2 regions of the Comamonas flocculans genome follow, and region 2 is predicted to be linked to the other one. Evidence: predicted binding sites of a transcription regulator. Region 2 holds the regulator's gene; the other holds the start of a gene.
What was found. The regulator HrcA, encoded in region 2, represses chaperone genes, less so after heat shock. The targets are predictions, from matches to a motif close to TTAGCACTCNNNNNNNNNGAGTGCTAA.
Positions count from the first base shown of each region.

Region 1: a site for HrcA is predicted at 2,509-2,535, ahead of groES (co-chaperone GroES). Genes of this name have one in related genera too.

Region 1 is NZ_CP042344.1:2,479,243-2,486,867, forward strand. Features, by position in the region: gene FOZ74_RS11845 (branched-chain amino acid ABC transporter substrate-binding protein) at 1-236, opposite strand, end outside; gene groL (chaperonin GroEL) at 413-2,053, opposite strand; gene groES (co-chaperone GroES) at 2,134-2,424, opposite strand; gene FOZ74_RS11860 (bifunctional nicotinamide-nucleotide adenylyltransferase/Nudix hydroxylase) at 2,611-3,651, opposite strand; gene metK (methionine adenosyltransferase) at 3,805-4,986, opposite strand; gene FOZ74_RS11870 (lysophospholipid acyltransferase family protein) at 5,129-5,971, shown strand; gene FOZ74_RS11875 (lysophospholipid acyltransferase family protein) at 5,971-6,840, shown strand; gene FOZ74_RS11880 (biotin transporter BioY) at 6,899-7,483, shown strand; gene yihA (ribosome biogenesis GTP-binding protein YihA/YsxC) at 7,493-7,625, opposite strand, start outside.
Region 2 is NZ_CP042344.1:2,773,480-2,781,104, reverse strand. Features, by position in the region: gene FOZ74_RS13335 (helix-turn-helix domain-containing protein) at 1-312, shown strand, start outside; gene FOZ74_RS13330 (hypothetical protein) at 422-1,171, shown strand; tRNA gene FOZ74_RS13325 (tRNA-Ile) at 1,317-1,393, opposite strand; gene hrcA (heat-inducible transcriptional repressor HrcA) at 1,439-2,443, opposite strand; gene FOZ74_RS13315 (NAD kinase) at 2,559-3,455, shown strand; gene recN (DNA repair protein RecN) at 3,458-5,119, shown strand; gene rapZ (RNase adapter RapZ) at 5,123-5,986, shown strand; gene mutY (A/G-specific adenine glycosylase) at 6,049-7,095, opposite strand; gene mutM (bifunctional DNA-formamidopyrimidine glycosylase/DNA-(apurinic or apyrimidinic site) lyase) at 7,095-7,625, opposite strand, start outside.

The DNA.
Region 1 (7,625 bases), 290 kb from region 2:
ACGATCTCGAACTTGATCTTCTTGCCGCCGATTTCCATGCCCTTGGCATTGAGGTCCTCGATGGCCATGCGCACGCCGTTTTCGTCGTCCTTGCCGAAGTGGGCCTGGGGACCGGAAACCGGGCCGATGTGGCCGATCTTGATGACTTGCTCCTGGGCAAGCGCGCCGGAGCTCACTCCGATAGAACCGATGCCGGCCACGACGGCGGCGACAAACAACTTGCGCGAAATCTCCATTGAAGGCTCCTGATCTGCAGAAAAATGCGAAAGCGCAACCTTATGGAGCTGCGGCCTTCTTGGCAATGGCGAAAACACCTGCATTTGCGCTTTTCACCACATGGTTTACCCGCGCAAAAAAAGGGCCGCGCAAGGCGGCCCTTCGGTGGCGAAAGCGGGCGCTTTCAGCCCTGTGCTTACATGCCCATGCCGCCCATGTCGCCCATGCCGCCGGGCATGCCGGGGGCGGGGGCTTCTTCCTTGGGCGCTTCAACGACCATGGCTTCGGTGGTCAAGAGCAGCGAAGCCACCGAGGCGGCGTGCTGCAGCGCGGCGCGCGTGACCTTGGTCGGGTCCAGGATACCCATCTCCAGCATGTCGCCGTAGGTGTCGTTGGCGGCGTTGAAGCCGTAGTTGCCCTTGCCTTCGAGCACCTTGTTGACCACCACGGATGGCTCGCCGCCGGCGTTGGCCACGATCTCGCGCAGCGGCGCCTCGATGGCCTTGAGCACCAGCTTGATGCCCGCGTCCTGCTCGGCGTTGTCGCCCTTGAGGTCCCCAATGGCTTGCTTGGCGCGCAGGAAGGCGACGCCGCCGCCGGCCACGATGCCTTCTTCCACCGCGGCACGCGTGGCGTGCAGCGCGTCTTCCACGCGGGCCTTCTTCTCCTTCATCTCGACTTCGGTCGCGGCGCCGACCTTGATCACCGCCACGCCGCCAGCGAGCTTGGCCACGCGCTCCTGCAGCTTCTCGCGGTCGTAGTCGCTGGTGGCTTCCTCGATCTGCACGCGCACCTGCTTGACGCGTGCCTCGATGTCGTCGGCGCTGCCTGCACCGTCGATGATGGTGGTGTTTTCCTTGGCGATCTCCACGCGCTTGGCCTGGCCCAGATCGGCCAGCGTGGCCTTCTCCAGCGACAGGCCCACTTCCTCGGCGATCACCTTGCCGCCGGTCAGGATGGCGATGTCTTCCAGCATGGCCTTGCGGCGGTCGCCGAAGCCCGGGGCCTTGACGGCGACGACCTTCAGGATGCCGCGGATGGTGTTGACCACCAGCGTGGCCAGCGCCTCACCCTCGACGTCCTCGGCGATGATGAGCAGCGGACGGCTGGCCTTGGCCACCTGTTCCAGCGTGGGCAGCAGGTCGCGGATGTTGCTGATCTTCTTGTCGTAGAGCAGCACGAAGGGGTTTTCGAGAATGGCGACCTGCTTCTCGGGGTTGTTGATGAAGTAGGGCGAGAGGTAGCCGCGGTCGAACTGCATGCCTTCGACGACTTCCAGCTCGTTGTCCAGGCTCTTGCCGTCCTCGACGGTGATCACGCCTTCCTTTCCCACCTTGTCCATCGCGTCGGCGATGATCTTGCCCACCGACTCGTCGGCGTTGGCCGAGATCGAGCCGACCTGGGCGATTTCCTTGCTCGTGGTGGTGGCCTTGGAGGCCTGCTTGAGCTGCTCGACCAGCGCGATCACGGCCTTGTCGATGCCGCGCTTGAGATCCATGGGATTCAGGCCGGCGGCCACGTACTTGGTGCCTTCGCGCACGATGGCCTGGGCCAGCACGGTGGCGGTGGTGGTGCCGTCACCGGCGATGTCGTTGGTCTTGGAGGCCACTTCCTTCACGAGCTGCGCGCCCATGTTCTGCAGCTTGTCCTTGAGCTCGATTTCCTTGGCGACCGACACGCCGTCCTTGGTCACCGTGGGGGCGCCGAAGCTGCGCTCGAGCACCACGTTGCGGCCCTTGGGGCCCAGGGTGACCTTGACCGCGTTGGCCAGGATGTTCACGCCTTCCATCATGCGGGCGCGTGCGTCACCGCCGAAAACTACGTCTTTTGCTGCCATGTTTGGCTCCTGAAAATATGAATGAAATCAGCCTCAAACGCTTTACTGGTCTGCGCTTGCAGCTATGAATGGAGGAGTAATTACTTTTCGACGACGGCAAACAGGTCGTCTTCCTTCATCACGAGCAGCTCATCGCCGTCCACCTTGACGGTCTGACCGCTGTACTTGCCGAAGAGCACGCGGTCGCCCACCTTGACGTCCATCTTGATGCGGTCACCGTCCTCGTCGAGACGGCCCGGGCCCACGGCCAGCACTTCACCCTGGTCGGGCTTCTCGGCGGCGTTGTCGGGGATGACGATGCCCGAGGCCGTCTTGGTTTCGTTTTCGAGGCGCTTGACGACCACGCGGTCGTGCAGAGGACGAAGTTTCATGACAACTCCTGAAATTCACTGGTTGAAGAGGGTTCGCAAAAGCGGCCCCTTGAGGGCCGCCGCGCGCGCTTGGGAAAGGTGTTGTTAGCACTCAAACCCAACGAGTGCTAATCATAAGGGCGTTTGGCCCGATTTCAAGGCCCGTACGCAGGATTTCGGTCTTCTTCTTTGCGCGCCCCGGGGCGCTCAGAGCAGATGCAGGAATTTGTCCAGAATCTGGAAGTGGTCTTCGAAGAACCGCGCTTCCATGTCCGGCAGTTCGTGCAGCGCCACCCAGCGCGCCTGCGCCGCATCGTCGCCGCCCTGCACCGCCGGTGGCGTGGCGTCGTCCAAATCGATATGGTGCACGTGGGTGATGGTGCGCCCGCGCTGGCTGCGGTCGGGGTGGTCGAACACCTGCACCGAGCGCAGGCTCTGCGCCAGACGTCCTTCAGTGAGTGCGCAACCGGTCTCTTCGCGCAGCTCGCGCAGGCAGGACTGCCACAGGGTGTCGTGTGGCTCCAGAAAGCCGCCGGGCAGCGCCCACAGACCCTGGCCCGGCGCCTGGGCGCGCTGTACCAGCAGCACCTGGTCGCGGCAGCGCAGCAGCGCGTCCACGGTGACGAAGACGGGCGGATAGGGCGCCGCCGCCCAGGCCTGGCGGTAGTCGCGCAGCATGCGCCACTCCGCCTGCAGGTGCTGGTAGGGGGCTTGCGAAGCCATGCGGCGCAGCAGCGCGAGCGTGGCGGGCGGCGCCTGGTCGGCAAAGGGCGCAAGGGCGCTCGCCAGATCGGCCTGTGCGGCACCCAGCCAGGCATCGCGCAATTGCGTGGAATCGATCGCGCCCATGCGCGGCAGACTGAGCAGCTGCCAGCCTGGGAAGGCGCGCAGGTATTCGCTGCTTGCGTCCTTGAAGTGGCCGACGAGCGCGACGCGCGCCTCGGGGCCCGCATGCTGCGCGACGGCGCGGCGCACCGCATCGGCCCAGCGCGGCTCGTCGTAGTAGTCGCGTACCGGGCAGGGGATGAGGCGCTCGCGCAGTGACGGCTCGACGCTCGCACGCAGCAGCTCTGCGCGTTCCTGCCAGGTGAAGGGATTGCGCGGCGTGCGCGCCTGAAAGGCCGACCCCAGCACTACGACGACCAGGCGCGCCTGCCGCGCCGCCTCCTGCAGCAGCGCAAGATGTCCCTTGTGCACCGGCTGGAAGCGGCCTATCAGTACGGCGATGTCAAAGCGATGGTGGTCCATGGCGTGGGTGGATTCGGCGCGTGGCCGCTGGTGCCGCGACGGCTCTTGCAAGCGCGCCGCTGCGCTTCTTCAGGCTCTACAGGCCGCGCTGCTGCCCGCAGCAGCGCGGCCTGTGGCGCAAGGCCGCTTGAAGTTGCTGCGCACCTTCAAGGTTTACAACCCCGCTGCTGCCCGCAGCAGCGCGGCCTTGTCCGTTCTCTCCCAGGTGAACTCGGGTTCGTCGCGGCCGAAGTGGCCGTAGGCGGCGGTCTTGGCGTAGATCGGGCGTTGCAGGTCGAGCATTTGCAGGATGCCCTTGGGCCGCAGGTCGAAGTGCTGCGCCACCAGCTCGGCAATCCGCGTGTCCGGGACCACGCCGGTGCCTTCGGTATAGACGGTGACGTTCATCGGCCGCGCCACGCCGATGGCGTAGGCCACCTGGATCTGGCACTGGCGCGCCAGGCCGGCGGCGACGATGTTCTTGGCCACGTAGCGGCAGGCGTAGGCGGCGCTGCGGTCCACCTTGGTCGGGTCCTTGCCGCTGAAGGCACCTCCGCCATGCGGGCAGGAGCCGCCGTAGGTGTCGACGATGATCTTGCGCCCGGTCAGGCCGCAGTCACCCTGGGGGCCGCCGGTGACGAAGCGTCCGGTGGGGTTGATCAGGTACTTGGTGTCCTTGAGCCATTCGGCGGGCAGCACCGGCTTGATGATCTGCTCGACCACGGCTTCGATGAAGCTGGCCTTCATCTTCGTCGGCGTCTCGGACTGGTCGGGGCTGTGCTGGGTGGAGAGCACCACGGTGTCGATGCTGTGCACCTTGCCGTCGATGTAGCGCATCGTCACCTGGCTCTTGGCGTCGGGACGCAGGAAGGGCAGGGCGCCGCTCTTGCGCTGCTGCGCCTGGCGCTCGACCAGACGGTGGGCGTAATAGCTGGGCGCCGGCATCAGCGTGTCGGTCTCGTCGCAGGCGTAGCCGAACATCAGGCCCTGGTCGCCGGCGCCGGTGTTCAGGTGGTCGTCGCTCGCCTGGTCCACGCCCTGCGCGATGTCGTTGCTCTGCTTGTCGTAGGCCACCAGCACCGCGCAGCCCTTGTAATCGATGCCGTAGTCGGTGTTGTCGTAGCCGATGCGGCGGATGGTGTCGCGCGCCACCTGGATGTAGTCGACCTGGGCGTTGGTGGTGATCTCGCCGGCCAGCACCACCAGGCCGGTATTGGTCAGGGTTTCTGCAGCGACGCGCGAGCGGGGGTCCTGGGCAAGAACGGCGTCGAGGATGGCGTCGGAAATCTGGTCGGCCACCTTGTCGGGATGGCCTTCGGAGACGGATTCGGAAGTGAAGAGAAAGTCGCTCGCCATTTGTGCATAAACTCCTGGTTTCTAAGCATTTGGGGCGTTGCCCAAGCCTCCTCAGGAGCTTTGCGGCGAACGCTTTAGCAGTCTTGTTTCACGTCGCCCTGCAAGTTGCTCGGTTAACTCGGCGACCGCGCCATTGTAGTGAATGCCCCTGATCTTTCGCTTCTTGTCTCTGCTGCCGCTGTGGTTGCTGCATGGCCTGGGCGCGCTGCTGGGCTGGCTGGTGTTCGCGCTGTCGCCCACCTACCGGCGCCGCTTCATCGCGCATGCGCGGCTTGCAGGCTATTCGCTGCGCGCCGTCGGCTCTGCGGTGGGACACGCCGGGCGCATGGTGGCCGAGGCGCCGCGGCTGTGGCTGCGCGCGGCGCTGCCACCGTGCGAGGTGCGCGGCGCCGAATGCGTGGAGCAGGCCTGGGCCGCCGGGCGCGGGATCGTCTTTCTCACGCCGCACATCGGCTGCTTCGAGCTGTCCGTGCAGGAGGGTGCGCGCCGCTGGGCGCCCGGGCACGGGCCTTTCACCATCCTGTACCGGCCGGCGCGCCAGGCCTGGCTGGCCCGGATGCTGGCCCAGGCGCGCCAGCGCCCTGGCATCCGCGCCGTGCCCACCAATCTGCAGGGGGTGCGCCAGATGATCAAGGCCTTGCGGCGCGGCGGGGCTGTGGGCTTGCTGCCCGACCAGGTGCCGCCCCGGGGCATGGGCGTGTGGGCGCCGTTTTTCGGGCGTGAGGCCTACACCATGACGCTGGCGGCGCGGCTGGTGCAGCAGACGGGGGCGGCCGTGATCCTGGCGCGCTGCGAGCGCCTGAGGCTGGGGCGCGGCTACGTGCTGCACCTGCAGGCGCTGGAGCAGGCGCTGGCCCCCGAAGTGGATGCGGCCGTGCGCCAGATCAATGCCGCGCTGGAAGCGCAGATCCGGCAATGCCCGCAGCAGTACCTGTGGGGCTATGGGCGCTACAAGCAGCCGCGCGAGCCGGAGGTGGCCGCTTGATGACGCGACTGGCCATCGCCGCGCTGAATCTGCTCGCGCGCCTGCCCCTGCCCTGGCTGCGCGCGCTGGGCACGGGCCTGGGGCGGGTGCTGTTCGTGCTGGCGCGCAGCCGGCGCGCGGTGGCGCTGCGCAACCTGCAGCTGTGCTTTCCCGAGCTGCCCGAGCCGCAGCGGCGCGCCTGGGCGCGGGCCTCGTTCGAGGCGTTCTGCCAGACCTTTCTGGACCGCGGCTGGCTGTGGAGCGGCTCCGAAGCGCTGCTGCGCGCGCGCGTCAAGCTCACCGGCGCGGTGGCGGAGCTCGACGACCCCTCGCCCATCATCGTGTTCGCTCCGCACTTCTATGGCATGGACGCGGGCGGGCTGGCACTGCCGCTGCGCACCCGGCGCGAGTTCACCTCGATCTATACCGCCAACTCCAATCCGGTGCTCGATGCCTGGCTCACCGAGGGGCGCCAGCGCTTTGGCGCCTCGCGCATGCTCAACCGCGCCGAAGGGGTCAAACCCATCATCAGCTGCCTGCGCAAGGGCGGTCTGCTGTATCTGCTGCCGGACATGGACCACGGCGCCGCCGGTTCGCTCTTCGTGCCTTTCTTTGCCGTGCCCGATGCGGCCACGCTGCCCTCGCTGTCGCGCTTTGCGCGCCTGGGGCGGGCCAAGGTGCTGGCGCTGTATACCCGCATCACGCCGCAGGGCTATGAGGCCCGTTTGACGCCCGCCTGGCAGGACTTTCCCACCGACGACGTGGCGGCGGACACCGCGCGCATGAATCGCGAGCTGGAGGCCGCGATCCGCACCATGCCGGCGCAGTATTACTGGGTGCACCGCCGCTTCAAGACCCGTCCGCCGGGGCAGGAGTCGGTGTACCGCTGAGGGCCGGCGCGCTCTCTAGAATCGGCCGCTTTCACCGAACCCGAAAGATTGCCCCGCCATGTCCGAGACCCTGAGCCGCGAGCGCTCCCATGCGATGGTGCAGGTGGCGCTGTTTGCGGCGCTGACGGCGGTGCTGGGCCTGATCCCCAAGCTTGATCTGCCGTTTGGCGTGCCCATTACCCTGCAGTCGCTCGGGCCCATGCTGGCCGGTTGCTTTCTCGGGGCGCGGCGCGGCTTCCAGGCCATGGCGTTGTTCGAACTCGCCGTGGCGGCGGGCCTGCCGCTGCTGGCGGGCGGGCGTGGCGGGCTGGGGGCGTTTGCCGCGCCCACTTCCGGCTACCTCGTCGGCTTCATTCTGGCGGCGGCTGCCACGGGGCTGTTGATGGGCAGGTTGCCGCGCGCCACGCCGCTGCAAGCGGCCATCAGCGCCTTCGTGGCATCGGCCGTGGGGGGCGTGCTGCTCTTGCATGCCAGCGGCATTCTCGGGCTGATGCAGTTTGCCGCCATGCCGCTGCAAAAGGCCTTGCTGCTGGACCTGGCCTTCGTGCCGGGCGATCTGCTCAAGTGCGCGGTCTGCGCCCTCGTCGTGCACGCGGTGGCCAAGGCCATGCCGGATTGGCCGCTGGGCGGCCGCCGGCGCTAGCGCGCTGCTTCAGGCCTGTTCGGGCGGCGCCGGCGGCGCAGCCTCGGCGTCCGCCGCAGCGTTCGCCTCAGGGCGGGTCCATTGCCAGAGCAGCTGCGCCACCTCCTCCACCCCCTGTTTGCTCAGTGCGGAAAACAGCCGC
Region 2 (7,625 bases):
TTCACCAGCGTCTGGGACGCCATCGAGGACACCCCGCAAGAGGCCGCCAGTCTGCGCGCCCGTTCCCATCTGATGATGAACATTGCCGAGGCCATTCGCGTGCAGGGGCTGACCCAGGCCCAGGCCGCCGCCCTGTTTGGCGTGACCCAGCCGCGCATATCCGACCTGGCGCGCGGCAAGGTAGCGCTGTTCTCGCTCGACGCCCTAATGGACATGGCCGCCGCCGCTGGCATGGCCCCCGCTATCACCGTGACCGTGCCCAAGGTGCCAGCCGCTAGGCGTGCAAGAAAGCGCGCACCCGCCCACGCCTGACAAGTTACGCCCCAGCTAGGCCAGCTTCGAAACCTGGCCGAAAAGCCGGAAACCTTCGCCGGCCTGCTGGGGCACCGGAACGAAGGTCAGCACTGGAAGGGGTGCAACGATGAATGATTTTCCGCCGCTACCGCACTTTTTGACTTTGGGCGAAGCCGCCCAGGCCGTGGCAGACCGGACGGGCAAGCCTTGGACTGCACGCCAAATATTGGGCTGCGCTGAACGCCACGAAATAACCGTTTTCGCCCGGATTGACCGCGCTGCAAAATTTGTGCGCGTGCAACCAACTGACGGCCGCACAAACAAGATTGCCGCCGATGCTGGCAGTCTTCCGATACTTGGCGCGAAGGCCGTTCAAGCCCTGCTACTGACTGGAGAGGCAAGCTCTACCGGCTGGGAAGAACCGGCTACTGTGGACTTTTTCGGCGAGCCTATGCGGGCATGGGCCCGTGCCTTTGAGCTTGCCCAAGGTGAAGAACCGCCCAGGGTGGGGATAGACGATTGCCGCGTAACCGATGGCCGCGCTGCCGGCCCACAGCATGAACAGGGCTTCGCCGCTTCAACCGCCGCCGCTGCTGGCATGACCAAGCAGGCCATCAACCAGCACCTGGCCCGCGCCGAAGCCCTAGGCGATGACCTGCAGCGCATCACTGGCACAAGCCTGGATAAAGGTGTGCGCAAACTGCGACCCCTCCTTCCCGCGCGCGCATGGGCGGCACCAGGCTTCTCACTTGAAACCGTTTCAAGTGAGGGTTCCCCCCCGCGCGCGTGGGCGGCACAATTCGGGCCAGTCGCGTTTCAAACGCGGGTGGTTCCCCCCGCGCGCGCATGGGTGAGCCCTGGTGCGCTCACTTCGTAAAAACGAAGTGACGGTGCACCCCGCGCGCGCCGGGTGAAGGATCTAACCGGCGCGTATTTGGCAAAAGTGCCTACAGATTGCCTACAAGCAACACCAAAAGAAAAACCCCGCTAGTGTTTATGTAGCAGGGTTTCCTTTGCTATCCTGGTAGGCCGTGTTGGACTTGAACCAACGACCAAAGGATTATGAGTCCTCTGCTCTGACCAGCTGAGCTAACGGCCCGAAAGCATGGCCCGCGCAGGGCGGGCCGGGGCGCATTGTAGTGGCTCAGCTGCGGTGGCTCAGCGCGTTGGAGACGAGCCGCGAGGTGATGTCCACGATCTGGATCATGCGGTCGTAAGGCATGCGCGTCGGCCCGATCACGCCCAGCGTGCCCACGATCTGGCCGTCGACCTCATAGGGGGCGCTGACCACGGACAGCTCTTCGAACGGCACCACCTGGCTTTCGCCGCCGATGAAGATGCGCACGCCCTCGGCGCGGCTGGAGATGTCGAGCAGGCGCAGGATCTGCGTCTTTTGCTCGAACAGCGTGAAGGCGCGGCGCAGGTTGTCCATGTCGCTGGAAAAGTCGCTCACCGCCAGCAGGTTGCGCTCGCCGGAGATGATGACCTCGTCCTGCGATTCGTCCAGCGCCTCGCTGCTGGCGCTGACCGCTGCCTGCATGAGCTGGACGATCTCGGCGCGCAGGCTGTCCACTTCGCTCTTCAGGCGCTCGCGCACCTGTTCCATGGTCAGGCCGCCGTAGTTGGTGTTGAGAAAGTTGGCCGCCTCGACGAGCTGCGACTGGCTGGGGTCGGTCTCGGTGAAGATGACGCGGTTTTGCACGTCGCCGTCGGGCGAGACTATGATCACGAGCACGCGCCGCTCCGACAGCCGCAGAAACTCGATGTGCCGGAATACCGAGGCCCGGCGCGGCGCCATCACCACGCCGACGAACTGCGACAGGCTGGAGAGCATGTGCGCCGCATGCGCTATCACTTTTTGCGGCTGCTCGGGCTTGATCTGCAGGTGCGGCAGACGCTCTTTCTGCACCGTGAGCATGGTGTCCACGAACAGGCGGTAGCCCTTGGCGGTGGGGATGCGCCCGGCCGAGGTGTGCGGGCTGGCGATGAGGCCGAGCTCTTCCAGATCGGACATGACGTTGCGCACCGTGGCCGGCGAAAGCTCCAGCCCGGAGGCGCGCGACAGCGTGCGCGAGCCGACCGGTTGCCCCTCGGCGATGTAGCGCTCCACCAGCGCCTTGAGCAACAATTTGCCACGCTCGTCCAGCATGCGTTTCATTCTAGGGCCAGTCGCGGCCCGCACCCCGCTCCGCGCCCCCGAGCACCGCACCAGCGCTTACCATAGCAAGCCATACCGGCCCGCAGCGGGTGTTGTAATCAAGGCCATGCAATCCATCTTCCACCGCGTCGCCGTGATCGGCAAGTACCAGAAGTCGCGCGCACGCAGCGTGCCCGACACCTTGTGCAAGGCGGTGCGCGAGATCGCCGCCTTCGCGCTGCAGCACGGCTGCGAGGTGGCGCTGGACGATGAAACCGCGGTCAATGTCAAGCTGCGGGACTTTCCCACACACGACCTGGACGCGATCGGGCGCCACTGCGACCTGGCGCTGGTGGTGGGCGGCGACGGCACCATGCTCAGCGTGGGCCGGCGTCTGGCGCGCCATGGCACGCCGCTCATAGGCATCAATCAGGGGCGGCTGGGCTTCATCACCGACATCGCGCTCGAAGGTTTCGAGGCCATGCTCGCGCCCATGCTCGAGGGGGCCTATGAAGAGGATGTGCGCCCGCTGATGCACGGCAGCGTGCTGCGCGGGCGCGACTGCGTGTTCGAGGCGCTGGCACTCAACGACGTGGTGGTCAATCGCGGCTCGACCTCGGGCATGGTGGAGCTGCGCATCGAGGTGGACGGCGACTTCGTCGCCAACCAGCGGGCGGACGGGGTCATCATCGCCTCGCCCACCGGCTCGACCGCCTATGCGCTGTCGGCCGGCGGGCCCATGCTGCATCCCTCGATTCCAGGCTGGGTGCTGGTACCGATCGCGCCGCACACCCTCACCCACCGCCCCATCGTGCTGCCGGACGCGGCCGAGGTGGCGATCGAGCTGCTGAGCAAGCGCGAGGCCAGCGCCAACTTCGACATGCAGTCGCTCGCCCAACTCAAACCCGGCGACCGCGTGCTGGTGCGCCGCTCACCCTACAGCGCCTGCTTCCTGCACCCCGTGGGCTGGAGCTACTTCGCCACCTTGCGCAGCAAACTGCGCTGGAACGAAGGGGGATCCTGAACATGGCCCTGCGCCGCATCGCGCTGCGCGACTTCGTGATCGTGCGCGAACTCGATCTGGACGTGCACGCAGGCTTCACCGTGCTGACCGGCGAGACCGGCGCGGGCAAGTCCATCCTGATCGACGCGCTGCAACTACTGCTGGGCGCGCGCGCCGACACCGCGCTGGTGCGCGAAGGCGCCGAGCGCGCCGAGGTCAGCGCCGAGTTCGACGCCCTGCCCGCCGCGCTCCTGCCCTGGCTGGACGAAGCCGGCATCCCGCACGACGACGGCCTGCTGCTGCGCCGCAGTGTCGATGCGCAGGGACGCAGCCGCGCCTGGATCAATGCCGTGCCTGCCACGGCCACGCAGATGCGCACGCTCGGCGAATGGCTGATCGACATCCACGGCCAGCACGCCTGGCAGAGCCTGACGCGCGCCGACGCCATGCGCGCCCTGCTCGATGCCTACGCGGGCGCGGACACCCGGGAAGTGGCGCGCACCTGGAGCGCCTGGCGCGCGGCGCACGCGGCGCTTGCCCAGGCGCTCAGCGCGCAGGACAGCCTGCAGCAGGAGCGCGAGCGCCTGCAGTGGCAGATTGCGGAGCTGGAAAAACTCGCCCCGCTCGAAGGCGAATGGAGCGAGCTCGACGCCGAACACACGCGCCTGGCCAACGCCCAGGCGCTGCTCGCAAGCGCCCGGCAGGCGCTGGACGCGCTGCAGCCCGACGAGGGCCGGGGCGCGCTCGGGCAGCTTGCCGGCGCGCTGCAGGCACTGCAGGAACAGCTGGCGGTGGAGCCGCAGTTCGAGCCGCCGTGCACCGCCCTCACCTCCTGTCTGGCAGAAGCCGAGGACGCCGCGCACAGCCTGCACGGCTACCTGCGCCACAGCGAACCCGACCCGGCGCGCCTGGAGCAACTGCAGGAGCGCCTGTCGCTGTGGCTGCAGCTGGCGCGCCGCTACCGGCGCACGCCCGAGGAGCTGCCCGCCCTGCTGGCCGGCTGGAGGGCTGCGCTGCACAGCCTGGACGAGGCGAGCGACCTGCAGCGGCTGCAGGCCGCGGAGCAGCAGCAGCGCCAGGCCTACGACAAGGCCGCGCAGCTGCTGTCGCGCGCACGGCGCAAGGCGGCCACGCCGCTGGCCGCAGCCATCACCCAGGCCATGCAGGGCCTGGGCATGACGGGCGGGCGCTTCGTGGTGGAGGTCAGCGCCGCCAGCGAGCCGGCCACGCACGGCATCGACCAGGTGCAGTTTCTGGTTGCCAGCCATCCGGGCATGACGCCACGCGCCGTGGGCAAGGTAGCGTCGGGTGGCGAGCTTTCGCGCATCGCGCTGGCCATTGCGGTCACCACCAGCGCGCTCGGAGAAGTGCCGACGCTGATCTTTGACGAAATCGACTCGGGCGTGGGTGGCGCCGTCGCCGAGACCGTGGGGCGGCTCATGCGCCGCCTCGGGCGCGACCGCCAGGTGCTGGCCGTCACCCACCTGCCGCAGGTGGCCGCCTGTGGCGACCAGCACTGGCTGGTGGCCAAGCACAGCACGCGCACGCAAACCAGCAGCAGCGTGGCGGCCCTGAGCGGCCAGCAGCGCACGCGCGAGATCGCCCGCATGCTCGGCGGCGAGCACCTCTCGGCGACCACGCTGGCGCACGCCGGCGAAATGCTGGCCGGCGCGGGGGAGGCTTAGGGCGTGTCGCTTGAACTCGTGCTCATCACCGGCATGTCCGGCTCGGGCAAGACGGTGGCGCTGCATGCGCTGGAGGACGCGGGCTACTACTGCGTGGACAACCTGCCGCCCGAGCTGCTGGGGGCTTTCGCGCGCCTGGAGCACCGTGAGCATGCCAACCGCGTGGCGCTGGCCATCGACGTGCGCAGCGCCGCCGCCCTGCCCCTGGTGCCGCGCCAGCTCGAGGAACTGCGCACCGAGGGCGTGAAGGTGCAAACGCTGTTCCTGGACGCCAGCACCGAAACCCTGGTGCGGCGCTTTTCCGAAACGCGCCGGCGCCACCCGCTGTCCAAGGAAGAGCTGCGCGACGGCCGCCAGGCGCTGGTGCAAAGCATAGGCCTGGAGCGCGAGCTGCTGGCCGAGCTGCGCGAGCAGTCGCTGGTGATAGACACCAGCACGCTGCGCAACGCCCAGCTGCTGGCCTACGTCAAGAAGCTGATGGCGCTGCCGCCGGGGCGGCTCACGCTGGTGTTCCAGTCCTTCGCCTTCAAGCGCGGCATTCCCATGGACGCGGACTACATCTTCGACGTGCGCATGCTGCCCAACCCCTATTACGACCCCCAGCTGCGCCCGCTGACGGGGCGCGACGCCCCGGTGGCCGACTTCCTGCGCCAGCAGCCGGAGGTCGCCAGCATGCAGGCGGACATCACCGGCTTCCTGCAGCACTGGCTCGCGCCGCTGGCGCACAACCACCGCAGCTATGTGACGGTCGGCCTGGGCTGCACCGGCGGGCAGCACCGCTCGGTCTATCTGGTGGAGCGACTGGCCGAACACTTTGCAGGCGACTGGACCACGCTCAAGCGCCACCGCGAACTGGATGGCAGCTGAAGCACTTCAGATATTCAGAAGAAATTGGCCGCAAACGCTTGACTGGCGTGCGGTAGCAGCTATCAAAAGAGCGATTCTTCCGAAGCAATCAGACCCGCCAACAGCTTGCGTATCGGCGCGGGCAGGCCCAAGGCCCGCCATTCAGCCGGCGCAAACCAGTCCCCGGGCAGTCCCTGCGGCGGCGCCCGCACCAGCACCGGATGCAGGCGCAGCTCGCGGTGCGTGAGCACATGGGTAAACGCTGGCCATTCCTCGGGCTGCGCCCGCGGCGCCAGCAGCGCGTCGAGCGCTGCACGACTGGGCGCCACCGGTGGGCAATGCAGCCCCGCCCAGATGCCCTGCTGTGGACGCCGCGCCAGCCAGCAGCGGCCGGCGGCATCCAGGCAGATCAGCAACCACCAGTCTTCGCCGCGCCGCTGGGTGCGGCGGCTGCGCACCGGATATTCGCTCTGGCGCCCCTGGCGGCGCGCGATGCACGGCTCGGCCAGCGGGCAGCGCGCGCAATCGGGATTGCGGGCCAGGCAGACGGTGGCGCCCAGGTCCATCAAACCCTGGGTATACAGCGCCATGGTGTGCGCCAGATCGCTGCGCGGCAGCAGCTCCTGCGCCAGCGCCCACAGCGCGCGCTCATTGGCTGCCTGCGACAGGTCGGCGGCAAAACCCAGCACGCGCGTGAGCACCCGGCGCACATTGGCGTCCAGGATGGGTGCGCGCTCGCCATGGCAGAAGGCGGCGATCGCGCCGGCGGTGGAGCGGCCTATGCCGGGCAGCTGCGCGAGCTGCGCGCTGTTTGCGGGAAACACCCCACCGTGCTCGGCCACCACCACCTGGGCGCAGCGGTGCAGGTTGCGTGCCCGGCTGTAGTAGCCCAGCCCGCTCCACAGGGCCAGCACCTGCTCCTGGCTTGCAGCCGCCAGCGCCCGCACGTCGGGGAACTGCGCAAGAAAGCGCGGGTAGTAGTCCAGCACCGTCACCACCTGGGTCTGCTGCAACATGATTTCCGACAGCCACACCCGGTAGGGATCGCGCGTGCCCTGCCAAGGCAGGTGCCGGCGTCCGTGCGTCTGCTGCCAGCGCACCACGCGGTCGGCCAGGTCGGCGGGCTGCATCAGCGCGCCTGGCATCGCGGGCAGTAGAAGCTGCTGCGCTGGCCCTGGCGCAGCAGGCGTATCGGCGTGCCGCAGGCCATGCAGGGCAGCCCCGCACGGCCATAGACGCTGGCCTGCAACTGAAAGTGGCCGCTGTCGCCCTGCACGCCGGAAAAGTCGCGCAGCGTACTGCCGCCGCTGTCCACCGCGCGCGCCAGCACCTCGCGGATGGCCGCATGCAGGCGCCGCACCCGCTCCGGTCCCAGGCGCGCGGCAGCGATCGTGGGGCGTATGCGCGCGGCAAACAAGGCTTCGCTTGCATAGATGTTGCCCACGCCCACCACCACCTTGCCAGCGAGCAGCACCTGCTTGATGTTCTGGCGCGTGGCCTTGAGCGCTCGGGCAAAGCGCGTCAGGTCGAAGTCGTCGGACAGCGGCTCCATGCCCAGGCCGCCCAGCAGCTTGCGCGCGGCGGGCGCAGCCTCGCTCGCTGCCCAGACCACGGCGCCAAAGCGGCGCGGGTCGTGCAGGCGCAGCAGGCCGTGCTCGGT